DNA from 3 places in the Desulfoconvexum algidum genome. Region 3 is predicted to be linked to each of the others. Evidence: riboswitches for the same ligand, from Rfam matches in the RefSeq annotation. Region 3 holds a riboswitch; each other region holds the start of a gene.
What was found. Region 3 has a riboswitch for thiamine pyrophosphate ahead of thiM (hydroxyethylthiazole kinase). Riboswitches for the same ligand answer to the same signal wherever they lie in the genome.
Positions count from the first base shown of each region.

Region 1: another riboswitch for thiamine pyrophosphate. It lies ahead of ACZ45G_RS26875 (ABC transporter ATP-binding protein); the one in region 3 lies ahead of thiM (hydroxyethylthiazole kinase).
Region 2: another riboswitch for thiamine pyrophosphate. It lies ahead of thiC (phosphomethylpyrimidine synthase ThiC); the one in region 3 lies ahead of thiM (hydroxyethylthiazole kinase).

Region 1 is NZ_AP042394.1:5,966,385-5,972,391, forward strand. Features, by position in the region: gene ACZ45G_RS26855 (energy-coupling factor transporter transmembrane component T family protein) at 1-81, shown strand, start outside; gene ACZ45G_RS26860 (energy-coupling factor ABC transporter ATP-binding protein) at 81-929, shown strand; gene ACZ45G_RS26865 (energy-coupling factor ABC transporter ATP-binding protein) at 926-1,732, shown strand; gene ACZ45G_RS26870 (pentapeptide repeat-containing protein) at 2,159-2,743, shown strand; TPP riboswitch at 2,834-2,945, shown strand; gene ACZ45G_RS26875 (ABC transporter ATP-binding protein) at 3,054-3,800, shown strand; gene ACZ45G_RS26880 (ABC transporter permease) at 3,787-4,527, shown strand; gene ACZ45G_RS26885 (ABC transporter substrate-binding protein) at 4,586-5,536, shown strand; gene thiM (hydroxyethylthiazole kinase) at 5,562-6,007, shown strand, end outside.
Region 2 is NZ_AP042394.1:6,170,075-6,176,081, forward strand. Features, by position in the region: gene ACZ45G_RS27745 (hypothetical protein) at 1-78, shown strand, start outside; gene ACZ45G_RS27750 (YhdH/YhfP family quinone oxidoreductase) at 202-1,194, shown strand; gene ACZ45G_RS27755 (hypothetical protein) at 1,388-1,570, shown strand; gene thiC (phosphomethylpyrimidine synthase ThiC) at 1,632-2,909, opposite strand; TPP riboswitch at 2,997-3,102, opposite strand; gene ACZ45G_RS27765 (adenylate/guanylate cyclase domain-containing protein) at 3,134-4,678, opposite strand; cobalamin riboswitch at 4,792-4,957, shown strand; gene thiC (phosphomethylpyrimidine synthase ThiC) at 5,041-6,007, shown strand, end outside.
Region 3 is NZ_AP042394.1:477,327-483,333, forward strand. Features, by position in the region: gene ACZ45G_RS02100 (TetR/AcrR family transcriptional regulator) at 1-511, shown strand, start outside; gene ACZ45G_RS02105 (acetyl-CoA hydrolase/transferase family protein) at 522-1,868, shown strand; gene ACZ45G_RS02110 (APC family permease) at 2,119-3,459, shown strand; gene ACZ45G_RS02115 (sulfite exporter TauE/SafE family protein) at 3,556-4,305, shown strand; TPP riboswitch at 4,380-4,479, shown strand; gene thiM (hydroxyethylthiazole kinase) at 4,591-5,481, shown strand; gene ACZ45G_RS02125 (Nramp family divalent metal transporter) at 5,518-6,007, shown strand, end outside.

The DNA.
Region 1 (6,007 bases), 1.4 Mb from region 3:
GATTCAATCCTGCAAAAACGTGTGAGACGATTGATGCTGGCCCTTACAATCTGTATTATCGGCTATAGTGTTGTGGGGTGATGATGACCGGAATCAAGATCGAAAAACTTACCTATCATTATCCTGGCACAGACAATGCTTCGCTGAAAGATATCTCACTTAAAATTCCAAAAGGGGAATTTACTGCGATCATCGGTGCAAATAATTCAGGTAAGTCAACCCTTTGCTGTGCAATATCCGGTATCATCCCCCATTTGTATCATGGCCGGATACAAGGCATTATCAGGGTTGAGGGAACTGATATCTCCACCATGGGTGTAAGTGATATCGCCCGGGATGTTGGAATGGTCATGCAGATACCCAGAAATCAATTATCCGGTTTCCATTATACCGTATTTGAGGAAGTGGCGTTTGGGCTTGAAAATCAAGGAATGAAAAGGGATAAAATCATAGAGCGAGTTAAATGGGTTTTGCTGATGACAGGGTTAGAAGACCTGGCAGAACGATCCCCTTACCAACTGTCCGGGGGGCAACAGCAGCGATTGATTTTAGCAGCCGCTATCGCCTTGGAACCATCCATTTTGGTGCTGGATGAACCCACTACCTTCCTTGATCCAATGGGGACAAAAGAGGTGTTTAAACTCTTGCGCAAACTCAACAAACAAGGTGTAACCATCGTCATTGCAGAGCAAAGACTGGAATTCATAGCAGAATATGCAGATCGGGTAATCGCTCTCGAGAACGGAAAGGTGGTTTTGGACGGGATTCCTCAAGATATCTTAACCTCATCAGTTTTAAAAAAGATCAATCTGGAATGGACACGGTATACACAGGTGGCTATTTTAGCCAGAAAAAAGGCTCTTTGGTCAGATGGGAAACCGTTATCCGCATCTTTTTCCGCCACTGTCGAAGGGATAGTGACCAAATGAACAAAAAAGGCTTTCAAGTTCGTGCTGATAACCTGACATTTAAATATTCAGAAAATATAACCGCGTTAAAAAAAATATATCTCAATTTGACTGCCGGAGAGCGTGTTGCTTTAGTCGGGCACAATGGTTCAGGTAAAAGTACTCTTGCCAAGCACCTTAACGGCCTGCTGATTCCGTCCACAGGTAAAGCATGGATACAAGGGATTGATTCATCAACTCAAAGCGTCTCCCAATTGGCGAAAAGAGTAGCTTTATTGTTTCAAAATCCGGATGATCAAATTTGCAGGCGCGTTGTCAGGGATGAGGTTGCATTCGGTCCCAAAAATTTAGGATACCCTGAAAAAAAAATAGACCAGTTAGTAAATAAGGCTCTATCAAATTTTGATTTATTGCCCTTCCAAAAAATGAATCCACATGATTTAGGGTTTAGTGAACGTAAAAGAGTTGCTCTGGCATCTATTGTAGCAATGGATACTCCCATTATCGTTTTTGACGAGCCAACTGCAGGATTTGATTCACATGAAATCAAACTTTTTATCACAGTTTTGGAAAGATTGAAAAATGAAGAAAAAACAGTTCTGATCATTACCCATGACATGGATTTTGTTGCGGAAAACATAACACGCATCCTTTGTCTTCAGAACGGGGAAAAAGTTTTTGACGGTAACGCCTGGGATTTTTTTTCTGACAATAAAATTCTTTCACATTGTAGATTACTGCCTCCACAAGTGGTTCGGCTCAGCACCCACTTTCAGCAAAAAAGGCTTGCTATGACCCCAGAAGACTTTATGGGTGGGTTTTGAGCTTTCATATGCCAAATTTTGTATATAATTTTTGATTCATTGAAAATTATCAGGTATTTATCCAATTCATGGCCTTAACCTATACTTTAAAGTATCAAGAATATCTGTTGTAATTATAAGCATTTTGGACAGGGAAAACTCCTATTTTTAAATTAAAAAAGTCAGATCTGCTACATAGTGTGTTTGAAAAGCGTCCGGAATCACAGAGAAAGTCTGGGGGGCTTTTTTAATCGTGGAAGGCCATTATTATAGCCAATTATGGCAACTCGCAACATAAAGCCAGTAAAGCTCGCTCGACCTTGATTTAATATCTGAAACAATAATGAATTATTTGCTGACCTACTGAACTCAATAAAAAGGAAGTATGTTTAATTGTCTTTTCCCAAAAGATTTACTTGGAGATGATTTTTTAATATAAAGAACGGCATGAAACAATTTGACAACGCAAATGAATTCCAGAATGAACTGTTCGGCCATCTAAACTTGGAAAATCAAAAGATTGCCAACAACCTGTTTTTTGACTGCGAATTTCGAAACTGTAATTTTTCATATACTGATTTTGAATCAACCCTTTTTGAAGGCTGCTCATTTTTCAATTGTAACTTTTCTTTGTCTAAAATGTCCAAAACACAGATTATAGGGGGTCTGTTTAACGGCTGCAAAATTCTGGGAATCGATTTTACAAAATGTGACACGCCTATGATCGATTTTTCCATGGAAGAGTGCAAGATAAGGGGCTGCATTTTTTCGGGTCTTTGCCTGAAGAAATCCAGCCTATGCAAATCAGCGTTAATTGAATGCGATTTTGTTAATACCGATCTTTCAGAAACCAACCTTTCCAAAGCAGATTTTTCAGGGTCACTCTTCCACAATACAAATCTATTCAAGGCAGATTTAACAAATTGCATCAACTACAATATCGACCCGCTCAAAAACAATATCAGACGGGCAACCCTTTCTTTGCCCGAAGCCTTGACCTTGTTGAATACCTTTGAAATTACCATCCAATAAAGGGGATTCACCCTAAAGATTCCGGCGGCAATGATTGACAAGCGCTTCCCCCCCATGGTACTTTCTCCCAAGAAACCAGTGCAAAATGCAGTGGTCGGCTGGGGGAGTCGATAAGGATCGGCTGAGAGGAGACTATAATACGTTTCGACCCCTGGAACCTGCCCCAGATAATTCTGGCGAAGGAAAGTCATTCTGTCTTTTTTCCTGAGGGGTTTATCCGCCGATTGTATCCATCTATTTTGCTTGGCATTAAAAATAAAGTTTAAGGCAGTATTCTACCTTAAATATTTAAACAAAGAGTTGTATGGATATGCTCCAGTTATCAGGCGCCACAAAAATTTATAACGGCCAGACAGTCTTTTCCAATTTAGATCTGTCGGTTTCCCCGGGGCAGTTTAAGGTACTGGTGGGACCTTCCGGATGTGGCAAAAGCACCCTGTTTGACGGGCTGACAGGGGTCATGGCCCTGGATCGGGGCGAAATATCATGGAAGGGTCACGCCCTCGCCCACCTGGGGCGCCATGCCGCCTATATGCAGCAAAAGGACCTGCTCCTTCCCTGGTTTTCCCTGATGGACAACGCCCTGTTGCCGGCCAGAACCGGAAAAATGGACATGACCAGGATGAAATCAAGGGCAAACAAACTTTTTATCCGCCTGGGATTAAAAGGGTATGAGTCCCATCATCCCCATGAGGTCTCCGGGGGCATGCGCCAGCGATGCGCCCTGGTCAGGACCCTTATGTTCAACCGGGACCTGATCCTGCTGGACGAACCCTTATCCGCCCTGGACGCCATTACCAGACGACGCCTGCAATCTTTGTTATTGCTACTCCAGACCGAATTCAACAAAACCATCCTCATGATCACCCATGATATTGAAGAAGCACTGCTGTTGGCCGATGAAGTATACCTGCTCAGCCCCCAGCCCATGGCCATCAAGGAGCGGTTTGTCCTGAACCAGCCAAAGCCCCGGCATTTCAATGATCCCGATCTGTTGAAAATAAAAGAATATATGCTGGCACAGCTTGAGGGAGAACCCACCTGTGAAGCTGGCTAACTTAATTGCCCCGGCCCTGGTAATCCTGATCCTGGGTTGCTGGGAGGCGGCCACCCATCTGCTTGCGATACCGGTTTTCATTTTACCGCCCCCATCGAGTATCTTTGCTACGGCCATCCTCAAGGCCCCTTTGATCCTGCCCCATGCTGCAACCACCCTGTCTGAAATCATCCTGGGAATAATTTTGGCCCTGGCAACCGCCATCCCCCTTGCCATTGCCATGTTTGCAAACCCCAGCCTGGAAAAAGGACTGGCCCCGTTTCTGGTGGCCTCCCAGGCCATCCCGGTGTTTGCCATTGCACCGTTGCTGGTGATCTGGATGGGATACGGGATTGCCTCCAAGGTATTCATGGCCTGGATCATTATTTTTTTCCCCATTACCATCAGCCTGCTGGCAGGGCTTAAAAGCTGTGACCCTGAATTTCGGGTCATGTTCAAGCTTATGGGGGCCTCGTTCTATGACACATTGATCCTGCTCTACTGGCCCTGGGCTCTGCCCCATTTTTTTGCAGGGCTCCGAGTGGGGGTCACCGTGGCCACCATCGGGGCGGTCATAGGAGAATGGGTGGGGGCCCAGCAGGGACTTGGGTTTCTCATGATCCAGTCCAATGCCCGCCTCCAGGTGGACCTGGTGTTTGCCGCCATTCTCTGGCTGACGGCCATGGGGCTTGGTATGTGGATTATCGTCGGAATCCTGGAAAAAAAGAGTATAAAATGGAAACCATAATCGGAACCCATAAGGGGCTCCAATCTAATACAACAATTATTTCTTCAAGGAAAAAACCATGAAAAAACGTATTCTCTCTGTACTTATTCTCAATGTGCTTCTGGCCAGCTCTCTTTTGTTCGTCTCCCCCTTGTGGGCAGGGGAAAAACTCACCCTGATGCTGGACTGGTTCCCCAATGTGGACCATTTACCCGTTTACGTGGCACAGGAGTTGGGATATTTTGCCGACAACCAGATTGAAGTGGATATCGTCAGTCCGTCTGAAACCTCGGATGCATTAAAACTCGCAGCTTCCGGCAACATGGACATTGCCGTTTCCTACCAGCCCCAGACCATTATTGCCGCAGACCAGGGCCTTGATATCAAAGCCATCGCTCCGCTGGTGGTCCATCCCCTGACCACCCTGCTCTTTCTTGACACCAAAAACATCCAGACCCCTGCCGACCTTTCCGGCAAAAAAATCGGGTATACCGTGCCCGGACTCATGGATGTCATGCTGGAAGCCTTTGCCGCCATCAACCAGATACAAGACTATACCCCGGTAAATGTGGGGTTTACCATTTTACCCGCCCTGGTCTCCAACCAGGTGGATGCCGTCATGGGTCCCTTTAAAACCTATGAAACCGTGGGCATGGCCCAGCACGGGTATAAAGCCCGATTTTTTGAGCTGGAAAAATACGGGATCCCGGATTATGAAGAGTTGATCTTTGTCTGCGGTCCAAAGGCGTTAAAGGAAAAATCTTCGGCAATCCACGGATTTGTCAAGGCTGTTGAAAAGGCCCAGGTCTTTACCAAGGCCCACCCGGAACGAGCCCTTGCCCTGTATCTTGCAGCCCTGCCCCAGGCAGATAAAACGATTGAAACCCAGGCTTTTGAACTGACCCGGCCCTATTTTGCCTCAACCTTGGCCCATGATCCTGTCAAATGGCAGGCCTTTGCCGACTTTGCCCTTGAACACGGACTCATCAAGAATAAAGTGGTTGCAAAAGACCTGATTCATACCTGGTAACCCTAAACCCATAAGGAGAAGCCCAATGACTATCACCCCAACCGGTATATGGAAAGATCTGGAGCAGATCCGGGAAAAAAGCCCCCTGGTCCATAATATCACCAACTATGTGGCAATGAACAATACCGCCAATGCCCTGCTGGCCCTGGGCGCCTCCCCTGTCATGGCCCATGCCGAAGCGGAAGTTTGCGACATGGTAAATATTGCCAATGCCCTGGTCATCAACATCGGCACCCTGAGCGATCCCTGGATCCGGGCCATGGCAACGGCAGGAGCCCGGGCAAAGGAACGCAACATCCCCATTATCCTGGATCCGGTTGGCGCGGGCGCCACCGAATACAGGACCCGCACGGCAAGGGAACTTCTCCAGACGGCATCCCCGTCCATCATCCGGGGGAACGGATCTGAAATCATGGCCCTGTGCGAACCAAACCTGGACAAAGTAGGAGTGGCCACCAAGGGTGTTGACTC
Region 2 (6,007 bases), 1.2 Mb from region 3:
AGTGAAACGGTTCTCAAGGAATTAAAAGAGGCCATCGAAGAAATTGCAGAAATTGCCCACCAGACCTGTTCCCCCTGATTCCCGTCCCGGATTCGGTTCCAAGCACCTGGTTGGCAGCAAAGGCCAATCCAAAGATTTGACTTATCTTTCCAGCCATACTATGAATTGAATATCTTATTTTTAAAATCATATGGAGGTGGTATGGAAAAGATAAAATACAAGGCCTTTATCGTAGAAGAAACTTCAGACAAGAACTTTTCCCACGCCGTGAAAGAGGCGAACGTTGACGATCTGCCCCAGGGGGAGGTCCTCATCCGGGTGAAGTATTCTTCCCTGAACTATAAGGATGCGCTGTCTGCCTCTGGCAATAAAGGGGTAACCCGGAAATATCCCCACACCCCAGGCATTGATGCGGCAGGCATTGTGGAACAAAGCCAGGTACAGGCCTTTAAAAAAGGAGACGCTGTCATTGTGACCTCCTATGACCTGGGCATGAATACCGCCGGCGGTTTTGGCCAGTATATCCGTGTCCCTGCCGGCTGGGTAGTGCCCCTGCCCAAGGGCCTGAGCTTAGAACAAAGCATGATCCTCGGCACGGCAGGATTTACAGCTGCCATGTCAGTTGAACGACTGATTTACGGGGTAACACCTGACCAGGGGCCCATTCTTGTAACCGGTGCCACCGGCGGAGTGGGGTCCCTTGCCTGCGCAATACTTGTTAAACTGGGATATACCGTTGATGCGGTATCAGGCAAACCCGACACCGGATTCCTGGAAGGTTTGGGGGTTAAGAACGTCATTGACCGGGGAAAATTTCTTGAAAAAACCGGTCCCCCTATTTTGAAACCCCGTTGGGCAGGGGTTATTGATACCGTGGGTGGCGATATTTTGGCCACGGCCATCAAATCCACCGATGCCTGGGGCGTTGTTACCTGCTGCGGCAACGTCGCTTCCCCGGACCTGCCCATCAATGTTTTTCCCTTTATTTTAAGGGGAGTCTCGTTAATCGGTATTGACTCCCAGCATTGTCCCATGCCCTTGCGCCAAACCCTCTGGGAACATCTTTCAACAGACTGGAAACCCAAGATGTTGGAAAGCATGGTAACCCGGGTGAGTCTTGAAAACCTTGGGGCCCGTATTGAACAAATACTCAAGGGACAGCTGCGGGGCAGAACTCTTGTAGATCTGGGATAATCCCCTCCATTGCAATAATAAAGTGAAATCCGGGTATTGACAATCCCCCCAAATTTGGTAGACATGAACATGGGGAAGATCAAAAAAATCTTCTCTATTTATCACCAGATGCTCAATTAATACCAGTTGTTAGAAGTCGATCCATGGTTTTTTGTGTTTATGCATATTAACAGACAACAATAAGGAGATCGCCATGACTACACCACAACATTGTCCAGGTTTTGAAAATTTTAAAAATCTAAAGTCCTTCACCTGCAAATGCCCCAAATGCGGTGAACCAAAGGAAATTTTCTCCGATGAATTTGAAAAAGTTCACAAATGCAGCAAATGCGGAGAAGAAATTGATTTTACATCCTGCACATATGAAGCAGGATAACCCTTCCCAAAATTCCCTGCCAAAATATTTTTTGGCAGGGAATTGATCTTTCCCATATAATCTACAAAAGATCCCGAACCCGTTTCACGGCACAAAAATCACCGCACATGGTGCAGACACCCTCTTCGGATGACTGGGAGGACTCCCTGTAATCGCGGGCTTTGCCCGGATCAATGGCAGCTGCGAACTGGCCTTCCCAGTCCAGGGCTGCCCTTGCACTGCTCATTGTCAGATCCTGGCTGTCCGCGCCGGGTATGCCCTTGGCAAGATCCCCTGCATGGGCAGCAATTTTTGAGGCCATGATCCCTTCCTTGACATCTTCAAGGCTGGGAAGCCGCAGATGTTCCGCCGGTGTGACATAGCAAAGAAAATCCGCCCCGTGCATGGCGGCCAGGGCCCCGCCAATGGCAGCGGTAATATGGTCATATCCCGGTGCGATATCGGTGACCAAAGGCCCCAGCACATAAAAAGGCGCATTGTGACAGAGTTTTTTCTGAAGTTTCATGTTCATCTCCACCTCGTGGAGGGGGACATGGCCCGGCCCTTCAATCATCACCTGGACATTCTTTGCCCAGGCACGTTTTGTCAGTTCCCCCAGGGTGATCAATTCCTGGATCTGGGGGGCATCGGTTGAATCCTTAATGGCACCCGGACGAAGGCCATCCCCAAGGCTGATGCAGGCATCATGCTGCTCACAGATAGCAAGAAGCCGGTCAAAATACTCGTAAAAAGGATTTTCATTCCCGGTTTTTTCCATCCATTCAAAAAGAATGGCACCGCCGCGGCTGACAATACCGCAGACCCTGGGATTGGTCCGTATGCTCTCCATACATTTTCGGTTCAGACCGGCATGAATAGTGAGAAAATCGATCCCGTTTTCTGCATGGATCTCAACGGTTTTAAACCAGTCGTCCAGAGTGATCTTGTGGGTGGGTTTTCCCGTCCGGGTCAGGGTATCATAGATGGGAACGCTGCCGATCATCACCGGCACCTCCCGAACCAACCGTTTTCTGAAACTTTCCGTATCCCCGGACACACTCAGGTCCATGATGGCATCGGCCTTGTATTCCAGGGCTAACATGGCCTTATTCATTTCCCCATCAAAAGAACAGGCATCCTTTGAAACCCCCAGGTTCACATTGATCTTGGTTTTAAGACCGGCACCCACACCGCAAGCCTTAAGGCCAAAATGATTTTTATTGGCCGGGATGGCAATTGTCCCTCTGGCAACCCTGTCCAAAAGATCCTGCCGGGATATGGATTCAACCTCAAGCACCTGCTCCATCTGGGGGGTAATGATTCCTTTTCTGGCAGCATCCATCTGTGTTGTATATTTCATAACACCTCCAAAACGCAAAACGATTATGTTTTTGTCCTGAACGGGTATAAATTGTAACAGCGGGAAAAAAAAATGAAAGAAACGACTTGCAAACAAACACCACTTTCCCTACGCCGGTACTAACCGCATCAGGTTCTAAGGGTTGAAGTTTGCGAACTTCTCTCAGCTAATCTAAGCACCCCCAGTGAACTAAAGCCGGATGGTATACAAATTTCCCCGGACAGTCAAGAGTTCAAAGAAAACACCCGGATGGGATCCGGTTTACCTTTGACCATGGTCTCCGGCATGGGTTCGAAGTCATAAAGATCCGATAACAAAGATTGAACGGCCTCACTGACGAGGATATCGGTCTTAAACTCCTTGGTCAGGTCCTGAATCCTGGAAGCCAGATTCACCGTGTCCCCGATCAAAGAGTAGGCGGATCTATCTGCACTGCCGATGTTGGCTGCCAGGACAAAACCCGTATGAATTCCCACCCCGTGGGCAATTGGAGGAATTCCCTCCTCTGCAAACCGTTTATTAAGTCCAGCAAGACGAAGGCGCATGGCCAGGGCTGTTTTAACGGCTGAAAGCTCATGGCCGGGCTCATATACAGGTGCGCCAAACACCGCCTCCACTTCATCCCCAATAAACTGAAGAATCAGCCCCTTATTTTCCTTAATGGCTTCCGCCATTTCATTGAGATAGGCGTTGAGCACATAAATCAATTCCTTGGGGGGCGTCACCGCCACCAGGGGAGTAAAATTTCTTAAATCCGCAAACAAAATGGTCGCTTCTTTTAATTCTCCATCCAGGGGAACCCGGCCCCGGAGAATTTCATCCCGGATCTTTGCATCCACGTATCTGCCAAAGGTATCTTTGATCAATTCGCGTTCCCTCAAGCCCTGGGTCATGGCATTGAGTGTCTCTCCTGCAAATCCGACCTCATCATTGCTGAACACCCTTGCTTTTTGTGAAAAGTCACCCTGTTTCACGTGACCCATGACCCGGATAATCTCCACGATGGGCCGCCTCGTATTATGGGCCACCAACCAGGACAGGAAAATGGCCACCCCCATGAACAAAAAACTCTCCCGGGCAATGGTTTCTTCCATGCGGCTGACCAGCATGATCAGGGTCATTTCATCCATCATCTGCATCTGTTTAAATTGATGGATGGTCAGATGGATAAACGCCAGGGGCACCACGGACACGGCAAAAATCAGGACAGCAAACCGGATCTTTACACTGATGATTCTAACCCCCTGCACCCTTGACAAATCCCCTTCAGGGAAAAACAAGGGCACTAGATTATGCTGGGATACATGCTCCACCCAAAAAAAGGCCAGGGTCATGGTGATCAGACCGCTGGCAATAGCAATCCCACCGGCCGGAGAGCCAATGATCCAAAAAAGAAAGAACCCCAAACCCCAGGCAGCCATATCCAAAATCACGATCATATAGGGTTCATTGAGCAACCGGCGACGGGCATTTTCCAGCAGAATCGGATCTGGATCATAGCCCCGGTAAAACGCTTTCAGGCAGCAGCGGATGGGCCGTTCATACCAGATGGTGATCACGGACATCACCACCACACAAACGATAATATAAAAAATATTCAAAGAATGGGCCAGACTCAAAAGGGCTTGGGAAGCGTCTCCAGCCCTATGTATAAACATAATACGGGTCAGGCAGTCACCAAGAAAAACCGCTATCATATTGCCAAAAAGTACATCATTGGAAATATGTAAATACTGGAACCTGCTTTTAATCAATTTGTCTGCTACCATGGTCTCTCTTACATTCTTCTGATTATTTTCGCTATAACTATTAATCAGGAACCTTAAGTTTGTAAAGAAAATATTGACTTAATACGCCAGACTCATGTATTTATTGTTTCCATAATTTATGGGTAGTGTCTGGTCCACGGAACACGGTGAAACTCCGTGACGGTCCCGCCGCTGTAATCGGAAATATTTATTTTTTGTATGGCCACTGTTCACACGGGAAGGCAAAAAAATAAATTTAATGCCGAAAGTCAGAAGACGAATCAGATACTCGTGATATGGTAAAACTCAATGGTAAAGGGTTTTGTAAGAGATATTTCTTGCAAAAACCTTTTGTGGTTTTGCAGGAGCATAGCGAGGAAACTATGACAACACAGCTAGAATACGCCCGCCAGGGCATCATCACCCAAGAAATGAAAACAGTTGCCAAATCAGAGGGCCTGTCAGAAAGCTTCATACAGGCCCATGTGGCAAAGGGGCAGATCGTCATCCCCTGCAACCCCAATCGGAAAGATCAGAAGGTTGTGGGCATCGGTACCGGCCTCCGGACCAAGGTCAATGCCTCCATCGGCACCTCATCGGACATCTGCGATATTGACCTGGAAGTTCAAAAGGCCAAAGCCGCCGAAGAAGAAGGGGCAGACACCCTCATGGAATTGTCTGCAGACGGAGACCTGGACCTGGTTCGACGAACCGTGCTTGCCAACACCCGTCTTCCCGTGGGCAATGTGCCATTGTACCAGGCCTTCAAAGAAACCATCCGCAAATATAAAAACCCGGCAAAGCTGGACCCTGAATATTTGTTTGAGCTCATTGAACGACAATTGGAGGATGGATTGAGCTTCATGGCCATCCACTGCGGGATCAACCTCTACACCATTGAGCGGTTGAGAAAACAAGGATTTCGCTACGGCGGCCTTGCCTCCAAGGGTGGTACCTATATGGTGGCCTGGATGGACATCAACAAACAAGAAAACCCTTTGTACGAACAGTTTGACCGGGTTTGCACCCTCATGAAAAAATATGACGCCGTCCTCTCTTTGGGCAACGGCATCCGGGCTGGGGCCATCCATGACAGCCATGACCGGGCCCAGATGGCGGAGATGATCATCAACTGCGAGCTGGCGGAAATCGGGCGTGCCGCCGGGTGCCAGATGATGGTGGAGGGCCCGGGCCATGTCCCCCTGGACGAGATTGAGGGCAATATCATGCTGGAAAAACGGATGTCCGGCAATGCCCCCTATTATGTGCTGGGCCCCATCCCCTGCGACACGGGAGCCGGCTATGACCATATCACGGCTGCCATCGGTGCCGCCAGTTCCGCCCGGTTCG
Region 3 (6,007 bases):
CGAGATTGCCGCAGCCGTCGAATTCGGTGTGGGAACCCTCTATCGCTTGTTTCCCGGCGGAAAAGAAGAAATCTACCATGCCATGATGGAAATCGTAGTCCGGGCATTTGAAAAAGAAATAGAAAAACACATGAACGGCGCGGAAAATGAGGTCGATATGGTCCGGCGGTATATCCGTGCCGCAGCTGCAGTATATGAAGCCTATCCAAGGCAGATGGTCATGTACGTGAGGGACACAGCCGGGGTGGGGTTGGATTTGGGATTCGGACTTACAAAAGAATTTGCATTCCGGTACAGGGCCTGTGCAGCACATGTTGAACAGGCATTAATCAAAGGGCAGGAAAAAGGCGAATTCACTGTCCTGCCTCCGGGAATGTCTATGATGTGCCTGCGAAGCGCCATTAACGGTTTCTTCATGAGCAGCCTGGAAAATGAAGAAAAGAAAACGATTAGCGAGACTGTCGGGTTGATTGAAACATTTTTTTTTAACGGAGTTCTAAAAAAGAATTGAAAGGAGAAGTGTGTTGTCATACCAGGAAAAATACAGAGAAAAGCTCAGGAGCCCTGAAGAAGCTGTCAAAATTGTAAAGTCAGGGGATAATGTGGATTATGGTTTTTTCAATGGAAAGCCGGGGGTCTGTGACCAGGCCCTGGCGGACCGGTCCGGGGAACTCGAAGACGTGTCGGTTTTCTGTGCCGTATCCCTGCCGCCGATTCCCATGGTGGCGACAAAGCCGGAGGCCTTTATATACAATGATCTGCAGTTCAGCAAACTGACCCGTATCCTTGCCCTTCAAAATCAGAACCTGTTTTACATGCCTGTGCTGTACCACCTGCTTCCCAGGTTGATCCGGGACGGTGAAACTGAACCAAGAAATGTCGGCATGTACCAGGTCTGTCCCATGGATGAAAAAGGATGGTTCAATCTCGGGCCCCAGAATTCAGAGACACTGACCAAGATGGAAGTGAACCGCAAGGTTATTGTTGAGGTCAATAGGAACCTGCCGGTTTGCTTGGGCGGTGCCGAAGAGGCGGTTCATATATCAAAGGTCGATTTTATCGTGGAAGCCCCTGAAGACCAAGTGCCCTTTGATGCCCCGGCTGTTCAGCCCAGTGAAATAGATAAACAGATTGCAGGGCGAGTCATGGAAAAAATCACCGATGGCAGCGTCATCCAGCTGGGTATCGGTGGTATGCCCGATGCCGTAGGAAAAATGATTGCAGAAAGTGATCTCAAGGACCTTGGCGGTCACACGGAAATGTTTGTGGATGCCTACGTTGACATGATTGAATCCGGAAAAATGAACGGCGCAAGAAAAATATTCGACCGGAACCGGGTAGCCTATACATTTGCCATCGGCTCACAGCGGATGTACGATTTCATGAACAACAACCCAGCAATAGCCTCCTATCCAGTCACTTATATCAATGATCCTCGGGTCATCAGCCGCCACGACAACTTTATTTCCATTAACAATGCACTTCAGGTGGACCTGTATTCCCAGGTGAATGCCGAGAGCAGCGGATATACCCAGATATCAGGCAACGGCGGTATGTGGGACTTTGTCCTGGGTTCCCAATGGTCAAAAAATGGAAAGAGTTTCATCTGTCTGGCCTCCACGTTTACGGACAAAGAGGGCACTGTGAAGTCCCGTATTGTACCTACCTTTGCCCCCGGTTCCATTACCACCATCCCGAGACAGATGGTGGATTACCTGGTCACAGAATATGGAATGATACGCATGCACGGTCTTCCGACCTGGCAACGTGCCGAAGCCATTGTTAACCTGGCCCATCCTGATTTCAGGGATGATCTGATCAAGGCTGCACAGGTCCAGGGGATTTGGAAACAGAGCAATAAAAAATAGACACATCCGGTGAGGATGGTTGCAACCCGTCTATTTGTGAATTTTTGTTCCGGTATTGTGTCGTATTTTAAAATGAATTAAAATAAAACAAAGGTGGATTCTCCAGAACTGATGTGATATTTTTCCAACCCGCGTGTCAAAGGCACCGGGGATTTATAGAACTCCTGTTGTCGGATTGAGATACAACCGACAGCAAGGAGTTTTGTTCGTTTATAAGGGTGCGTTAATTATTTTTAATATGGAGTGTGAAGTGGAAAATCTTCAGAAAAAATATGGTTTTTGGACGGCCACCGCCATGGTGGTCGGCATTGTCATTGGATCCGGCGTGTTCTTTAAGGCGGATGATGTTCTGGTTGCATCGGGGGGAAGCTTGCCCACGGCCCTTTTTGCATGGCTTATCGGTGGCGGTATTATGGTGGTAACCGCCTATGTCTTTTCCAAGATTGCAACGCGCATCGAAAAAGTCAACGGACTTGTTGATTACTTTGAAGCGGCCTATGGCCAGAGAGCAGGCTATCTGGTTGCCTGGTTTATGACCTTTGTATATTACCCCACCCTGGTCGCTGTATTGGCCTGGGTATCTGCCAACTATACCGCAGGACTCCTGGGGGCGGAACAGGCTGTATGGCCAGTTGCCGCCGTTTACCTGGTCACTTTTTTCTGCCTGAATTGCTATTCCCCGGTACTGGCCGGCCGTTGGCAGGTGTCCTCCACCATCATCAAGATGATCCCCCTGGCAATTGTGGCCGTTGTGGGGAGTATCTGCGGGCTGATGAACGGACAGACCCTTCAGAGCTTTACCCATGCAGCCCAAACGGTTTCCAGTGGTGGCGGCCTGGCCGTGGCCACCCTATCCACAGCCTTTGCCTACGAAGGGTGGATCATCGCCACCTCCATCAATGCCGAGTTAAAAGATGCCAAAAAAACATTGCCCAAAGCATTGATTGTGGGTACCCTTGCCGTTGTTATTATTTATATGCTTTACTATCTGGGCATTTCAGGAATCCTGTCCAATGACCAGGTCATTGCAGCCGGTGATGATGCACCGGTAAGGGTCCTTGAAATCATTTTAGGTAACCTTGGGGGGACTTTTTTGACGGTATTTGTGGTCATCTCCTGCCTGGGAACACTTAACGGCCTTGTCATGGGGTCTGCCCGGGGCATGTATTCCATCGCTTCCCGGGGCATTGGGCCGAAGGCTGATTTTTTTAGCCGGGTCAATAAAAAAACAAACTCCACCATAAATTCAGCGCTTCTGGGATTTATTCTATCTGCTTTCTGGCTCGGGGTCTGGTATGGGAATTTTGCCGGGTGGTGGGGTGGTTTCATGGATATTTCTGAATTGCCCATCGCTTTTTTATATGTCATTTATATTTCTATCTATGTCTGGGTTATGAAGAACTTTGATGATTTAGGCTTCATGGGAAGAGTGATGGCCCCGGCCCTTGCCGGAGCAGGTTCCTTGTTTATTATCTGGGGTGCCATACAAAAGGATATGTTTTTGCATTTTGTCATGGTCACATTGGTCATAATGTGTTTTGGGTTTTTGTTTATGAATGGCAAGTCGTCATCGGTAAAGAGCGGGGAATGAGACAGGTTCCAAGGGTCCCCTGGCCAAACTTTAAATCCCATGCCGGGTCTGGACCGAAGAGATCGGCATATTTTTTTATAATATTGGACAGATAACATGGACGCTCTTACGCTTATCATTGTATTTTTTTCCTTTGGCCTGAGTTTTCTCTTTGCCCTTGGTGGTGTGGGCTCTGCTGTGGTGCTTATTCCGACCCTGTCCTGGCTGGGGGTCCCCTTTAACCTGGCCCGACCGACAGGGCTGTTTGTCAATTGTGTGAGCATGCTGGGGGCCACCTATTCCAATTTCAAGGAAAAGCGTCTGGATATCCGGTTGGGACTTCCCATCATTTTGTCTTCCATAATCCTGGCACCTGTGGGGGCCTGGGTGGGACACCTGGTGCCCACCCGCTTTTTGCTTCTAATCTTCATTGGTTTTCTTTTTTTCTCAGGATCAATGATGCTTTTTTTTAAGGGTTCTAAATATGCGGACCAGTACCGGGAAGATCGACCCGTTCTAGGCCCGCTTTTGGTGGGGGTCCTGGCAGGATTTATTTCCGGCCTTTTGGGTGTGGGCGGAGGCGGTGTTATTTCTCCTCTCATGATTCTCCAGGGCTTTAATCCCAAGAAAGTGGCCATGGTCACGGCCTTTGCCGTTCCCTTTTCTTCTTTTTCGGCCTTTGTGGCATATGCTGCCATGGGATCGATTTCATGGAAAATCCTAGCTGTTGCCGGATTGGCAGCCTGGGCAGGGGGATTCCTTGGGACAAAACTAATGCAAAAAAAAATGCATCCCCAAACCGTGAAAAAACTATTGGGAGGCGTATTGCTTCTCCTTGGGGTCAAACTTTTTTGGTCACTGGTTTAATGATCCGTCAACCAGAAGTCATGTACGAATGAGTTGACAACTGCCGCTTCAAAGGTCATATTGAATCGTTAAATTGTGTTTGCTGGGGGAGCTTGAAAAGGCTGAGAAGGAGTATCCTGACCCTTGGAACCTGATGCGGATAATACCGATGAAGGGAAGCTTTTTGTTTCATTGTTTAAATCATCTCTTCCCTGTGTGTTTTTCCCTGCATCAAAATTGTGCTGTAAATTTTATGCCTGTCGTTTTTGGACAGGATATGGATTAATTTTGTTACCAGGGGTGTATATGATTGAAATAGAAGGACTGTCCCATAGGATCTACGAGTTGTACTGCAAAATACGTGAGCTGCGGCCGCTGGTTCATGTTGTCACAAACTTTGTAGTAATGAATGAGACGGCAAATGCCCTGCTGGCAATCGGCGCATCCCCCACCATGTCCTGGGCCCAGGAAGATGCCGCATATCTGTCAAAGCTTTCCGACAGCCTCTGCATTAACATCGGGACACCTGTCAAAGACCGCATTGATGTGATGGAATCTCTTATGCTCTTTGCACAAGAGACAGGGAAACCGGTTGTTTTAGACCCGGTAGGCGCTGGTGCAGGTGCCTATCGAACCGGCATTGCAAAAAAATTATTCTCCATTGCCCCGGATAAAATAATAAGGGGCAATGCATCTGAGGTATGCGCACTTGTGGACAAAAATCACACCACAAGGGGCATAGAAAATAATGTGGCCCAAAAAGAAGCCAAAAAAATACTCATGGGGCATGGCCGTGCCAACGGGGAAACCAACTTTACCGTGGACAAGCAATCCGGGCTGGACAGCATCCTGGAATTTGCTTCCTGTTTGATTGTCAGCGGAGCTAAGGATATGATCTTTGATAAAAATGGGGGGATCACCCTTGAGAATGGCTCAAGCCTTATGAGTGCCGTTACGGGCACAGGGTGCATTCTTTCTGCCATAACCGCCGCCTTTTATGCCGTCAGTGACAATGGGGGGGAGGCCGCCATTGCCGCTTGTTCAATCGCCGGTATCGCAGGAGAGCTTGCTGCACAAAAAGCTAGTGGGCCGGGAACGTTCATGGCGCATTTTTTGGATTCTTTGTATAATATGGATGAAAAGACCCTGGAGACCCGGCTGAAAGTGGCATCCAATCGTCCTGGTATTATAATTTAAACCCAATTTTATTGTGGAAAAGTGAAATAATCTCTCATGGAATATATTGAAAAAAGAAAAAAATCCCGTCTTAAAACAGCTATTTCAGCCTTTGGGCCGGCATGGGTCATCAGTGCGGTGGCAGCAGGTCCCGGCACAACCTTAAGTGTTGCAAAAGCTGGGGGTACTTATGGATACAGCTTTTTGTGGGTAATTGTTTTAAGTGTTGTTTTGGCCTTTGTCTGCCAGTATATGGCGGCCAAGACAGCCCTTATCGGGGGGAAGGGGATTGTGGGTATTGTTGAAGAAAAGTGGGGCAAATCTTTTGCCTGGCTGGTTACCATTGATGCCCTTCTGGTTATCTGGCTGTGTAATGTGGTTTTATTGAAAATCCTGGTTTCTGTAACCGGATTTGTAACCGGTATGGTCACGCCGTTCTGGGGGGTGTTTTTTGTGGCTGTTTTTTATGGTCTTGTTGCCTGGGGCGGGTATAAAACCATCGAAACCATCTGTAAACTGGTTGTATCCCTTTTGGTCATCTGTTTTA